Regions from separate parts of the Acuticoccus sp. MNP-M23 genome, predicted to be linked through region 1. Evidence: riboswitches for the same ligand, from Rfam matches in the RefSeq annotation. Region 1 holds a riboswitch; the other holds the start of a gene.
The links. A riboswitch is a leader RNA that binds a small molecule or an ion and turns the genes downstream of it on or off. The one in region 1 is predicted to bind cobalamin.
Positions count from the first base shown of each region.

Region 2: linked by a shared signal. The riboswitch ahead of RDV64_RS04400 (CbtB domain-containing protein) and the one ahead of RDV64_RS07925 (DUF1636 family protein) in region 1 are both predicted to bind cobalamin.

Region 1 is NZ_CP133480.1:1,668,330-1,675,473, reverse strand. Features, by position in the region: gene cobW (cobalamin biosynthesis protein CobW) at 16-1,095, opposite strand; gene RDV64_RS07925 (DUF1636 family protein) at 1,092-1,553, opposite strand; cobalamin riboswitch at 1,613-1,761, opposite strand; gene pdxA (4-hydroxythreonine-4-phosphate dehydrogenase PdxA) at 1,932-2,927, shown strand; gene RDV64_RS07915 (pyridoxine 5'-phosphate synthase) at 2,924-3,670, shown strand; gene RDV64_RS07910 (glycerophosphodiester phosphodiesterase family protein) at 3,789-5,024, shown strand; gene RDV64_RS07905 (DUF1244 domain-containing protein) at 5,097-5,393, shown strand; gene RDV64_RS07900 (hypothetical protein) at 5,463-5,768, opposite strand; gene RDV64_RS07895 (CsbD family protein) at 5,832-6,029, opposite strand; gene RDV64_RS07890 (WecB/TagA/CpsF family glycosyltransferase) at 6,157-7,038, opposite strand.
Region 2 is NZ_CP133480.1:921,225-928,368, forward strand. Features, by position in the region: gene RDV64_RS04380 (MSMEG_1061 family FMN-dependent PPOX-type flavoprotein) at 1-290, opposite strand, end outside; gene RDV64_RS04385 (class I SAM-dependent methyltransferase) at 440-1,342, shown strand; gene RDV64_RS04390 (hypothetical protein) at 1,352-1,837, opposite strand; gene RDV64_RS04395 (CbtA family protein) at 1,914-2,627, opposite strand; gene RDV64_RS04400 (CbtB domain-containing protein) at 2,650-2,856, opposite strand; cobalamin riboswitch at 2,889-3,133, opposite strand; gene RDV64_RS04405 (cobalt-precorrin-6A reductase) at 3,195-3,926, opposite strand; gene RDV64_RS04410 (alpha-hydroxy acid oxidase) at 4,134-5,336, opposite strand; tRNA gene RDV64_RS04415 (tRNA-His) at 5,554-5,630, opposite strand; gene RDV64_RS04420 (phasin family protein) at 5,733-6,230, opposite strand; gene RDV64_RS04425 (PAS domain-containing protein) at 6,458-7,144, shown strand, end outside.

The sequences.
Region 1 (7,144 bases):
CCGGCCCGGCCCCGATCAGCCCAGGAGGACGCGTTCGACCGCGGCGCGGTCGATGTCGTGGAGGCCGATCACCACGAGGCGTGTGGCACGGGTTTCATCCGCGCTCCACGCCCGGTCGAAGTGGGAGGTGACGCGCGCGCCAACCCCCTGCACCAGAAGGCGCATCCGCTTGCCAGACACTTCGGCGAAGCCCTTGATGCGCAGAACGTCCGGCAGTGCACCCGCCGCCTCGACGCGGGCGACAAGCGTCTCGGCGCTCTCCACCGCGGGGAGCGTGACGATGAAGGTGTCGAAGTCGTCGTGCTCGTGGTCGTCCGCGCCGTCGTGGTGGCTGTAGCGGCTCTCGATCACATCCTCCGTCGCGGCGCCGAGGCCGAGGAGAATGTCCGGGCTGATCGCCCCGTTCTCGGACGGCACCACCTTCACCGAAGCGCCCAGATGCGCGCCGAGCCGCTCTTTCGCGGCGGCAAGGCCCGCAGTGTCGACGAGGTCGGTCTTCGACAGGATCACGAGGTCGGCGCAGGCGATCTGGTCGTCGAACACCTCCTCGATGGGGTCGTCATGGTCGAGCGTCTCATCGGCGGCGCGCTGGGCGTCGAGCGCAGCGGGATCGTGCGCGACGAGGCCGCGGGCCAGCGCATCGGCGTCGGCAACCGTGATCACGCCGTCCACCGTCACCCGCGCGCGGATGGCGGGCCAGTTGAACGCCTGCACCAGCGGCTTGGGGAGTGCGAGGCCGGACGTCTCGATGAGGATGTGCTCCACCATCGGCTCGCGCGACAGGATCGCGTCCAGCGCAGGCTGGAAATCGTCCGCCACGGTGCAGCAGATGCAGCCGTTGGCCAGCTCGACGACGTTCTCCTCCGGGCAGGTGTCGATCCCGCAGCCGCGCAGAACTTCGCCGTCTATGCCGACGTCGCCGAATTCGTTGACGATGACCGCGAACCGCCGTCCGCCCGCATTTTCGAGGATGTGGCGCAGGATCGTCGTCTTGCCCGAGCCGAGGAAGCCGGTGACGACCGTGCAGGGCACGCGCGCCCGCGCACCGGCCAGAACGCCAGTGGGAACCGCCGGGGCGGGTGTGTCGAGGCTCATGATACGGCCTTTCCGGTGGCTGAAGGGAGCGGTGGGACGCGGGAGACCATACCGGATTTCAGGCATTGCGGGCGGCCGCGCCAGGGCATCACGCCGCCACGCGCTTCGGCCAGAAGCCGTGCGCCCTCGATCAGGTCGGCGGCATTGTCCTCGGCCAGGTCGCCGAAAACGTAGGTCCAGCCGTCTTCCGCCACAAAGGCGGCAGACAGGCGGCGCTTGCAGTTGCCGAGGCACTCGTGGCCGATCACGGTGGCGGCGCCGTCGTTGGCGGCCTCCACGCCCGCAAGCAGGCGCTGACCGGGGCGCGGGTCGCTGTCCGCGCCGTCGGCATTGCGGCAGCTTGTGCAGACCAGCAGCGTTACGGGTGAGGGCGCGCCATGCGGCTCGTCCTGCGGCGCCGCGTCCGTCGTCGCCATGGTGGCGGACGGGGCGGTCGCCGTCATCGTTGATGACGTCATTCTTCCCTCCGTCTCCAGTGTCCCCGCTGGAGGTTGGTTGGTTTCGCGCGCCTTCCGGCAGGTTTCCTGGCTCGCGGCTCGAACGCTGGTCCGCCGCCTTCCCGCTCCGGCCCGGGGGCGCGGATCAGTGGCAGTTGGCGGTCAGCTCGCCGCTCACAGTTGCGGGCACAGCCGGGGAGTTGAGCGAAAGCCCGCACCCCGTTCCCTTCTCCGGCACGCACGCAAACACGTCGCGCCCCGGCACCGTTGGCAGAGGCCATCTGCTGTCATGGCCCCGTGGGTGTCAAGCTGGACCGCGGCGCCGGGCCGCGCGGCAGACATGCCCGTCATTCCGCAATCGGGCTTGCCAGCGCCCTTTCCTCGCGCGAAAGCAACGCCATGAGCGCACCACTTGCCATCACCATGGGCGAACCCGCCGGCATCGGCGGCGAAATCACCCTCGCCGCCTGGGCCACCCGGCGCCTGCCGCCCTTCGTTCTGATCGACGACCCGGCGCGGGTCCGGGCGCTCGCCACCACGCTGGGGCTGAACGTGCCGGTCGAGGCCGTGAACGGTCCCGCCGAGGCCGCCGAGGTCTTTGCCCGCGCGCTCCCCGTCCTGCCGCTGTCCGAACCCGTGCCGCTGGCGCTCGGCACGCCGTCGGGCGGCACCGCGCCGGCCGTGCTGGAATCCATCCGCACCGCCGTTTCGCTCGCCATGTCGGGGGCGGCCGGCGCGGTCGTGACCAACCCGATCCACAAGGCCGTGCTGATCGACGCCGGCTTCCGCCATCCCGGCCACACCGAATTTCTGGCTGAGCTGGGCGGCGTCCCGCGCACCGTGATGATGCTTGCCGGGCCGGACCTCCGCGTCGTTCCCGTCACCATCCACATTGCGCTGAAGGCCGTGCCCGCTGCCCTCACGGCGGACGAGATCATCGAGACCGGCCGCATCGTCGCTAGAGCGCTGCGGCAGGATTTCGGCATCGGGAGCCCGCGCATTGCGGTGGCGGGCCTCAACCCCCACGCCGGTGAAGACGGCAAGATGGGCACCGAGGACCGCGACATCATCGCCCCCGCCGTCGCCACCTTGCAGGCCGACGGCATTGCCGCATTCGGACCCCTGTCAGCCGACACGCTGTTCCACGCCCGCGCCCGCGCCACCTACGACGCCGCGCTGTGCATGTATCACGATCAGGCGCTGATCCCGATCAAGACGCTGGCGTTCGACGAGGGCGTCAACGTCACCCTCGGCCTGCCGTTCGTGCGCACCTCGCCCGACCACGGCACCGCGCTCGACATCGCCGGCAAGGCCATCGCCCGGCCGGACAGCCTGATTGCTGCCATCAACCTCGCCGCGGACCACGCCGCGCGCCGCTTCGGAAAGACACAATGACCCCGCAAAGCCCCCGTCTCGGCGTCAACATCGACCACATCGCCACCATCCGCAACGCACGCGGCGGCGACAATCCGGACCCGGTGCGGGGCGCGCTGATCGCAATGGAACACGGCGCCGACGGCATCACCGCGCACCTGCGCGAAGACCGCCGCCACATCCGCGACGAGGACATGAGCCGCCTGCGCGCCGAAGTGCCGCTGAAGCTCAATTTCGAGATGGCGGTCACCGAGGAGATGCTGACGCTCGCCCGCGAGATCTCCCCCCACGCCTGCTGCCTGGTGCCTGAGAACCGCGCCGAGATCACCACCGAGGGCGGGCTCGACGCCATTGCCGCCGGCAACGTCCTGCCGGACTATGTGGCCCGCCTTGCCGACGCCGGGATCCGCGTCTCGCTCTTCATCGACCCGGATGTGGCGCAGGTGGAAATGGCCGCCCGTGTCAAAGCGCCGGTGATCGAGCTGCACACCGGCCGGTTCTGCGAGGCCACGGGCGAGGAGCGGGCGCGTGAGCTGAAGCGCCTCACGGAGGCTGCCCGCGTCGCGGAAGAACTCGGCATCGAATGCCATGCCGGCCATGGGCTGACGTTCGACACCATCGCGCCCGTCGCCGCGATCCCGCAGATCCTGGAATTCAACATCGGCCATTTTCTGGTGGGCGAGGGGGTGATGATCGGCTTCGGCCCGGCCGTCGCCGAAATGAAACGGCTTATAATTCAGGCGCGTCAGGCCGCATTTGCCTGAGAAGGACGCGGCGGTCGATTTTTCGGCGGATTGACATGTAGGGTTCACAAAGGCGTAGCGCTCTCGTCACACAGAACGGCGAACGCTCCGCCCGGAAACCGCTTCACCGGAGGACCGCATGCGTTCCCTATTGCTGACTGCCCTTCTCGCGACCGCCGCCGCCCCGGCACTCGCCGCCGAACTCCCCAAAGCTGACGCGATGAGCTACGGCTTCCGCCCGGCCTTCCTCATCGACACGATGGAAGACGGCGACCTCAAGGAGAAGCTTCTCTCCTGCGCGGGCCAGACGCCCTCTCGCACCACCTTTTCCATCGGACACCGCGGCGCACCGCTGATGTTCCCCGAGCACACGGTGGAATCAAACGTGGCCGCTGCCCGCATGGGCGCCGGCATCCTTGAGTGCGACGTCACCTTCACGGCCGACAAGGAGCTCGTCTGCCGTCACGCGCAGAACGACCTCCACACCACCACCAACATCGTCGCCACCGACCTAGGTGCAAAGTGCACGACGCCGTTCACCCCGGCCGAAGGCGACACCCCCGCTGCCGCCGAGTGCCGCACGTCCGACCTGACGCTCGCCGAGTTCAAGACGCTGGCGCCCAAGATGGACGCTGCCGACAAGACCGCGACCACCGCCGAAGACTATCTCGGCGGCACCGCCGATTTCCGCACCGACCTTTACGTGGACGACACGACGCTCCTGACGCACGCGGAATCCATCGAGCTGTTCAAGTCGTTCGGTGCCAAGTTCACGCCGGAGCTGAAGTCCGCCTCGGTCGACATGCCCTATGACGGGTTCACGCAGGCGGATTACGCCCAGAAGCTGATCGACGAGTACAAGGCCGCCGGCGTTCCCGCGTCCGACGTGTGGGCCCAGTCGTTCAACCTCGACGACGTCAAGTACTGGATCGAGAACGAGCCGGAATTCGGCGCGCAGGCCGTCTACCTCGACGACCGCTATGAAGCGTTCGACGACGACGAGGGCGAGATCGACCCCAACGACCCCGCCACCTTCAAGCCGACCATGCAGGAACTGGCGGACATGGGCGTCAACTACATCGCCCCGCCCATCTGGATGATGCTCACCCTCGATGACAGCGGCGAGATCGTGCCCTCCGCCTACGCCAAGGAAGCCAAGGCCGCCGGCCTCAAGCTGATCGCATGGTCGCTGGAGCGCTCCGGCCCGCTGGAGAGCGGCGGCGGCTGGTACTACAAGTCCATCGCCGACGCCATCGACGACGATTCCGATTACCTGAAGGTCGTCGATGTTCTGGCGCAGGACGTGGGTGTCGAAGGCATCTTCTCCGACTGGCCCGCCACCGTCACCTACTACGCCAACTGCTTCGGCAAGTAGTGCGGACCACGGCGGCCCCTTCCCCAAGGGGCCGCCACGCCATAGTTTTGCGGCGGTAACAGGAGTGCTCCGATGACCGACGCCGAACGCACCGAACTCGAAGCCGCCGCCTTCCGCCGCCTCGTCCAGCATCTGCGCGAACGGACCGACGTGCAGAACATCGACATGATGAATCTCACCGGATTCTGCCGCAACTGCCTCAGCCGCTGGTACGGCGAGGCCGCCGCGGAAAAAGGCATGGACATGGGCAAGGAAGAGGCGCGCGAGATCGTCTACGGGATGCCGTACTCAGAATGGCGCGACCGCTACCAGACCGAGGCGACCGACGCGCAAAAGGCCACCTTTACGGCAAATCCACCGCAGCACTGAGGGTTTGGGCGCATTCCGCGCCCTCCGCCCGGCACGCCGGCGGCCGCTCATGCTGCCGGCGGACGGCTGTCAGAGCGTGCGGGGTGTGAGGCTTGCGCGCTTGCGTGGCAGCTGCGGACTCGCGGCCAGGGCGCGGCGGCGCATCCAGGGGCCGGGTTCTGAGGATTTGGGGTAGTAGCGCGGCACGCCATTGGCACAGCGGCCACGGCGTTTCAGCGGTGTGGGGGCCAGCCGGGTCAGTGGCCGGTCTGCCAGCTCCACGGCACCGCGCTTTCGCCCCAAGGGCTGCCCGGCATTGAATATCTCGGTGCCCTCGTGCCGGTGCCAGGGGGCGGATTCGCCCGCGCCCTGGCCATTCTCGTTACGTCCAACCATCGGTCGCCTCACCGTTGTTGCCGCGGATGAGGCATTAAACCAATGGTTAGGCGTATTGCCAACTCAGAGGTTGTCGAGCCATTCGTCGACCTGCCTGCGCACCTCTTCCTTGGAGTCGCCGTAGCGCTCCTGAATGAGGCCTTCGAGGCGCTCGCGGTCACCCTCAGCCTGGGCAACCTCATCGTCCGTGAGCTTGCCCCATTTGCTCTGAGCCTGTCCGGTAAACTGCTTCCAGTTGCCTTCGACCTGATCCCAATTCATGTGTCCGACTCCTTGGTGACATGGATTGCTCGGTGAACGTCGCCGCAGGCGAAAGAGTTGCACACCCGGCCGTCATTTCATTGCGCATTGCCGCCGCTGTCGAACGCATTGGCGGGCACGGGCCGCGTCAGAAGCCGGCCCGCGCTCTCAGCGCCCGCTCCCGCTCAGCCTCGCGGGTCGCCGTGCGCACTGCGCTGTAGGGCCGTGCTGCCTCAAGCGCCATCATCCGCCGCTGCTCGCGGATGCGGAAGCGCGCGCGATCGCGCTTGTGCATCCGGTAAAGGCCGGGCAGCCGGACCAGGATGCCGAGATAGCGGCCACCCAGCCTGAACGGTTCGGTGGAGGCGCGCCACAACCACTCAAGCCCCATCTTCTGCATGAACGCAGGCGCGCGGCGGATCTCGCCGGACAGGAAATCGAGCCCGCCGCCGATGTTGAGAAACACGCCGTGGCGCACGTTGTCCGCCATTCTGGCCGACCACATCTCCTGCTTGGGCGCACCCAGCGCCACCAGAATGATGTCCGGCCGCACGGTGCGGATCATCTGCGTCAGCTCTGCCTGAATGTCCGGGTCGCGGTCGAAGCCGAACGGCGGCGCGTAAGCGCCCGCGAACTCAAGGCGGGGGTTGTCGGCCTTCAGCCGCTTGGCGGCGGTGTGCAGCCGCTCCATGGTCGAGCCGAACAGGAACACCCGGCGTCCCGCCGCAGCCGCCGCCTGCATCACCGGCCCGATCATGTCCGACCCGGTGACGCGTCCCGGCAGGGGCGTTCCCTCGTGCTCCGACATCCACACGAAGGGCATCCCGTCGGCCGTCACCAGGTCGGCTTCCTCGTAGACGCGGCGGAAGCGCGGGTCCGTGCGCAGCTTCATCACATGGTCGAGGTTGGTGGTCACGACGTTGCGTGCGGGCCTTCTGCCGGACCAGTGGATGATCCGCTCCACGGTCGCCGCCATGTCCAGCCCGCTGACCGATACGCCGAACAGGCGCTGTGTTGGGACAGGCGGCATGTCGTCCGCCATCGCCATGGCTGGTGCCACTGCGGGCGCGGGCGCCTCAGGCACTGGCGGCGCAGGTTGCGCGACGGGGGCATGCGCCGGCGGCCTTGGCTGTGGG
Region 2 (7,144 bases), 750 kb from region 1:
ACGCGCGGGTCGCGCACGATGTTGCGCAGTGAATCGATCCGGTTGTTGCCGAGCCTGTCGGGCATGACCAGCGTGGTGTCGTCTTCCACCAGCACCACCGGCCCGTCGTCACCGCGGGGCGAACAGTCGAGCCCTTCGGGGCCGACGCTGGCGAGCGCACAGAACGGCGATGCCTCGATCATGGCGCGGTAATCGGGGGTGATGCGGGCCGAAACCTTGGCGACCGCCGCGAGCCTGGGCGTCCCGTAGTGGGTTTCCAGCTCGGCTTCCGTTTCGATCCAGTGGGTCATTCCGCCCCTCCATTCATCCATGCCGTGCATCGGTGCAATTGCGCCGGCAGCATCACTCAACACTCGCATCAGACGGCGCAAGCGATTATCGAGGGCTCACACAACCACCGGTACGGCGCGGCAACATGCCGCGCGTGTTGGAGTATAAGATGACGAGACCCGCCCGGTTCAAGCCGATTGACACCGCAAGCGCCCAGCAGATGACCGCGGAACAGGCAATCCAGTACCACTACGACAACGACACCACCTTCTTTTCGCTCTGGCTCGACGAGACGCTGTGCTACTCGAGCGCCCGCTGGCGCGACCCCCTCGGCCTCACCCCGCCGCAGCCGGACCTTGCCAGCGCCCAGAAGGCCAAGATCGACCACCATCTCGATGCAGCGGCCCTTCCGCCCGGCGGCCGGCTTCTGGACGTTGGATGCGGCTGGGGTGCCGTGCTGGCTGCGCAGGTGGCGCGCGACCCCAACGCCACCGCCATCGGCCTCACGCTCAGCCAGGACCAGCACGACCACATTGCCGCCAAGGGCACGGCCGGTGTGTCCGTGGAGCTGCGCGACGTGTTTGCCTATGATGCCGGCGTGCCGTTTCAGGCCGTGGTGTCCATCGGCGCGTTCGAGCACTTCGCCCGCCCGCAGATGACACGCGCGCAGAAGATCGACGTCTACCGCATCTTCTTCGAGCGCATTGCGGCGATGACCACACCCGGCGCGCGCTTCTCGCTCCAGACCATCGTCTGGGACAATGTGGACTTCGACACGTCCAAGGCGCTGCTTCCGCAAACGGTGTTCCCGCAGTCCGACATTCCGTTCATCGAGGAGATTGTCGCAGCCTCACACGGCACGTTCCGCCTTGCCTACCTGGAGAACGATCCGGACGAGTATGCGGCGACGCTTGCCGACTGGATCAAGGGCCTGCGCGCGGTGAAGAGCCATGTGATCGAAACTTGGGACGAAGAGAAGTACACCTTCTTCGAGCGTTATCTTCGCCGCTCGCGCTTTGCCTTCAAGCAGCGCTACAACTCGCTGGCCCGGATGGTTCTCGTGCGCCGCTAGGCCACGCGCTCAGTCGGCGTGCAAAATCCGGGTGGCGTGGATCGGCAGGCCATCCACAGCCAGCGTGCGGTGATCGTTGGCGTTGAGCGTCACCTCCAGATGGACCCGGCCTTCGGGGAGTGCCGGCACATGCACCCATGGTCCGTAAAGGCGGGCGACCTTGGCACCGTTGACGTAGAGGTGCGCGTGGCCCTCGCCGGGCTTGTCCGGCTTGCCGGCATTTTCGGGCGCAAAGCGGAAACCGGTTGTCTGAAGCGCAATGTTGTAGCCGCTCACCGTGTCGGGGGTGACGGTCATCGTCACGGCTGGCGCGTTGCCGGCGGGGCGGTTCAAGAGGCCATGGTCATGACCGCCACCGCCCGCCGCCGCGCCGTGGTGGGATAGGTCGCCATGGTCGTGCCCGTCCAGCGTGATGCCGTTACCGGCGGCCACCAGAAAGCCGATGCCCCCGCCAAAAATCAGGCCGATCGCAAAAAGCGCCAGTCCGCGTGCCATGTTCCGTCCTCGCAATGGGCTTGCTTCGTCGCCGGCAGATTGCGGCGGACAAAGCTGCGCCCGCCGCAAGATTCTGTCAGGTGCGCGGCTGAAGTGTTGACGCCTTCGCGGACGCCGCCTGCTCGCTGCGCCAGAACACGGCGGCAAACAGACCGAGAAGCCCCCACGCCATCGCGCCAACGCCCAGCGCGCGGGCGGCAAAGGTGGCGCCCAGTTCGGTGGGCACCGGGCCGGTGAACCCGTCCGGCTCCGGCGCACCGATGAGGTGCGGTGCGAGAAGCAGCACCACCGCACCCACAACGCCAAGCCAGTTGCGGCTGAACGCAATCAGCCACAGCCCCGCGCCGGCGGAAATCACGGTGGCCCACCACCAGATTTGCCGCAGCACGACATCTGCCGCCGCAACGCCCGGCACTTCGGGCGCCAGCGAGAAGGCCGGCGCGAACTGCACGGCTGCGAACCCCGCAAGGCCCCAGACGATGCCGCGGCGCGCGGTGACCGCCACGCCGCGTCGCTCCGCAACCGCCATCAGCGGCAGCAGAACCAGCGCGTAGCCAGTGTAGACGAGCATGCTGAACAGAAGGCTGAGGCCATCCCTCAGCACGTCGATGCCACCGGCAACAGTGGCGGTGCCGCTGGCCCCCTCGGCGCCGAAGTGGACAAGGGCGCCGGTTTCATAAAGCTCGGCATGGAGCAGCACCGGCTGGACGAAGATGAGCTGCAGCACGCCGGCCACAAGCCCTGCGAGCGCTCCTGCGAACAGGGCGCTTGTCAGAATTTTCGAGAACATGGTTTTAACTGGGTCCGGCGGCTCAGTGGCAGGGGAAGCCGGCGGCGTGGCGCGTGTCGTGCGCCGCGTCGTGCAGGACCGAGGCCTGCGAATGGCCGGTGACCCAGATGGTCGCGATGCCGATGAAGGCGGCAGCGGCCAGCGCCAGCACGTCCTTTGTGGCAAGGCGGGCGGTGTGGTTGCCGGAAATCGGGGCGGTGGCGCGGGTGGTCATGGTTTCGGTGGTCATGGTCGTTTCTCCTTCGCCGTCATCCCGACAGCGTTCGGTTGCACTTGCCCGGCAGGTCTCCTGGCTCGCGGGTCGTCATGCTCCACCGGCCTTCCCGGTCCGCCCTGCAAAGAGCATCCCAGTGACACAAGATGGCAAAGCACTCGCCGCACACAGTCGCGGGAGCGGCTCCGGCTGATCGGCTTTTCCTTTCACGAAAAAAGCCGGGCTCCGGATTCCCTCTTCGGTTTCGGCAGGCGGTGAGGCCGCACGAAACACCAAGCCTCCCTTTAATAGGGCATCATGCCGCAACGCACCAGCGTTTCCTCATCCGGCGCCATTCGGGCGGCATCCGGCGGTCAACGCAGATGGCGGCGCAGTTTGCGCATCATCTTTTCGGCATCGTGGGCGCTGGGCCATGGCTGCCGGCCCGGCCGGCGCACCATGTAGACGAGCGTCCGCCGTTCGCGGGCGACCACCAGCTTGGCACCGGCCGACTCGCCGCCCGAATTCTTGGTCACCAGCGCATCGAACCCGTAGCGGTCCCAGAGCGCCCTCTCGTCCTCGATGTCGAACGGACCGCGCTGCTGGATCACCACGATATCGCGCCGGTTGCCGAGGTTCGGCGCCTCGATGGAGCGCACGATGAGCTTGAGATCGCGCCGTGGCAGGAACGGCGCGAGACCGCCGGCCCCCACCGCCAGAAACACGGTCGAGCCACTGTCGAGCCGTTCGGCCGCCGTTTCCAGGCTGTCCACGTCCACCCATCGGTCTGACTTGGCGCGGCGCCAGGGCCGGCGCTCAAGCCGGTAGTACGGGATTTTCGCAAGTTTCGCGGCGCGTTTGGCGTTGACGCTCATGTGGGCGGCAAACGGATGCGTGGCATCCACCAGAACCTCGAAGCCATCCGTGCCGATGGCGTCGACCAGACCGTCGACACCACCAAACCCGCCGACCCGCATCGGGCCCGGATAGGACGCGGCCGTGCGGCCTGCCAGCGAGACGACAAAGTTCGCGCCCGCCTCATCCAGCATCTCGGCCAGTTCCCTGGCCTCCTCCGTTCCCCCCAGCAGCAGGATCTTCTTGCCCATGGTTCCTTTCAGCCGCTTGGCTATGCCCGCACGTAAACGGCAACGTCAGAGGCCGCCCGCGCGGTATCGAAGCACCTCGACCCGTCGGCGCCGAAGCCCCGATCGTGCCCTGAGGCAAAGCCGCCACACCGCCTTGCCCCCAGGACCAACGCATGGGCTACAGAAAGCGTGCCATCTCCCGCCGCACGGATTGCTCCTCTTGCGCGATCAGGCGCCGACAGCGTGGAGCGCCCGTTCGTTGTCGGTGTTCACCACCGGGGCCGAACGCGGGACCCCGCCCCAGACATTGTGCGCACCCAGCGCGTTGATGTCGGTCTCTCCGCACAGCGCCATGGTGATGTCCATCTCGCGGCGGATGATCTCGAGCGCGCGGGTCACCCCCGCCTCGCCCATCGCACCCAGCCCGTGAACGAAGGCACGGCCGATGGAGGTGGCGTGCGCGCCGAGCGCCATTGCCTTCACGACGTCCTGGCCGGAGCGGATGCCGCCATCCATGTGGATCTCGATCTTGTCGCCGACCGCCTCGGCAATTTCGGGCAGCATGTGGATCGAGGCCGGCGCCCCGTCGAGCTGGCGGCCGCCGTGGTTGGAGACGGTGATGGCGTCTGCCCCGGTATCGGCAGCAATGCGCGCGTCATCCACATCGCCGACGCCCTTCAGGATCAACGGGCCGTCCCAGTGCTTGCGCACCCAGTCGATGGACGACCAGTCGAGCGTCGGGTCGAACTGGGAGGCGGTCCAGTCGGACAGGGACGACATGTCGTCGACACCCTTCACGTGGCCGACGATGTTGCCGAACTGGCGGCGCTTGGTGCCCAGCATCTTCATGCACCAGGAGGGATGCATCATCAGATCGGAGATCACCTGCGGCGTCATCTTGGGCGGGGCGCTGAGGCCGTTGCGCAAATCCTTGTGGCGCTGGCCGAGGATCTGAAGGTCGAGCGTGAGCACCAGCGCCGAGCAGCCGGCGGCCTTGGCACGGGCGATCAGATCAGCGGCAAAGCCGCGGTCGCGCATGACGTAGAGTTGGAACCAGAACGGCTTTTCGGTGTGCGCCGCCACATCCTCGATCGAGCAGATGCTCATGGTCGACAAGGTGAACGGGACGCCGAATTTTTCCGCCGCACGCGCAGCCTTGATCTCGCCGTCGGCCCACTGCATCCCGGTCAGGCCCACCGGCGCGAGATAGACCGGCATGGTCGCCGGCTTGCCCAGGATGGTGGACGCCACACTGCGGTTGTCGATGTTGCGGGCAACGCGCTGGCGCAGCTTGATGGCCGAAAAGGCGGTCTCGTTCTCGCGGTACGTCCCTTCGGTGTAGGAGCCGGAATCCGCGTAGTCGAAAAACATTTTCGGCGTATGCCTGCGGTGCATCTCCTTGAGGTCCGCTATCGTGAGAACCGGTGCCATCGCTGCCTCCGCTGCCGGGGACGGTCCCGGCGCTGCTTATTTTCAGAGCGCGGAGTTAACGCGTTCGGGCGAGCCCATGCAATGCGCGGGAGCACCGGCGGCACAGAAGGCGTTCGGTCAGGCGAAAGCGTTGTTCACGCGGCAGCGGTGTGATGGGGGCGGCGCCATTCAACCGGTGCTGCGCACCGGGAGGCTAGCCATGATGCGATGCATCAAATGGTACCGACGGCTGGTCTCGAACCAGCGACCTCTGGATCCACAATCCAGCGCTCTAACCAACTGAGCTACGTCGGCCTAGTGTCGGCGGGGTGTTCAACCCGCCGGCGCGGCATATGGCACAAAAAAAGCGCGCCGGAAACCCCGGCGCGCTGTTTCAACAGCCTGACTGCAAAAAGATCAGCCGTTGTACTTGTTGACGGACTTTTCCCAGGCTTCCTTCATCGGACCGGTGGTCTCGGAGGCGAGCTTGGAAGCGGTTTCCTGCATGTCGCGGGCCTGGGAGGCGAATGCCTCGAACTGCTCGCGGGCAAATTTGGTCTGAAGCTCGACGGCTTCGGAGACGGTCTTGGCGCCGGCAACTTCCTTGGCGAATGCGAACACGCGCTCGGTGTTGCTCTGGGCCTGGTCGATCAGGCGCAGGTTCATCTCGGTGAAGGACTTGCGGGCCTGCTCGTAAGAATCTTCGATCATATCAGTGGCATCCTCTGCTGCGTTGCGGGCATTTTCGTACATGTTGCGAGCCTGCGAAACGGACTGTTCGGCCATTTCGCGGACCATGTTCGGCATCTCGGCACCAGGCAGACGGGACGCGAAGTCTTCGGACGCGGTTTCCACGGCCTTGAACGTGCTATCCGCGACCTGGTCGGACTGCTGGGTGAATTCGTTGGTCGACATTGTGACCTCCTTATGAGTGCTTCCGGCTCTGCGGTACGCGGTACGTTTCCCCGCAGATCGTCAGCGCCAAAACGTATATAGGGACGCCATTGTGCAGTGCAACATTTTTTTTCGCACCCGCGAACGATTTGCGCGCATATCGCGGCGGATACAAATTCTTAACGCAATGCTGCGTCGTTTGGATCGGTATGTCCAATTTTCGGCCAATGTGAGGCGGCTTGCGCGCGGTGACTGAGGCGAACCCCAACAATATGGCAGGCGAGCCCATCGACCTCGGCCTGATCGCACGTCCGGATGCGGAGGCATTCCGCTACCTCGCGCGCTCGCTCGGGGCCCGCTATGCCGGCGACGACGCACCCGATCCGGTGACAGAGCCGGATGATGGCGGCGCCGTGGCCCGTTTGCCCGTGGCCCACAGCCGCCAGCCCGCGGGCGACCCCCGCGCTGCCGAAATCATCGATCAGGTGCCAAGTGCAGTCATCGTCAGCGATGCCGGCAGCGTGGTGTTTCTGAACCGGGCCGCTGCGGCGCTGCTCGGCCACAGCGCGGCTTCGCTGGAGGCTGCCGGCGGGATCGGCGCCCTCGTCACCGGCGCACCGCCGCACAATGGCGCGGTGGAGGTGGTGACCGCCACTGGCCAGCTCCTGCCGGCGCGCGTCACCCTCAGTGCGATCGCATGGGCCGACGCCCGCGCCATCATGGTGACGGTAACGCCGGTGGATGCCACCACGGGGCCGCGCGATGATGACGGCGCCGCCGACGCGCTTACAGACCTCCTCAGCGCCAACCCGGACCCTGTGGCCATCGTCAGCCGCGGCGGCCATGTGGAAGCGGCCAATGCGGCTTTCGAGGCGCTTGGCGGCAAGGTCGGCCGCAACCTGCACGACCGGCTCGACGCTGATGGGCTCGCCGCC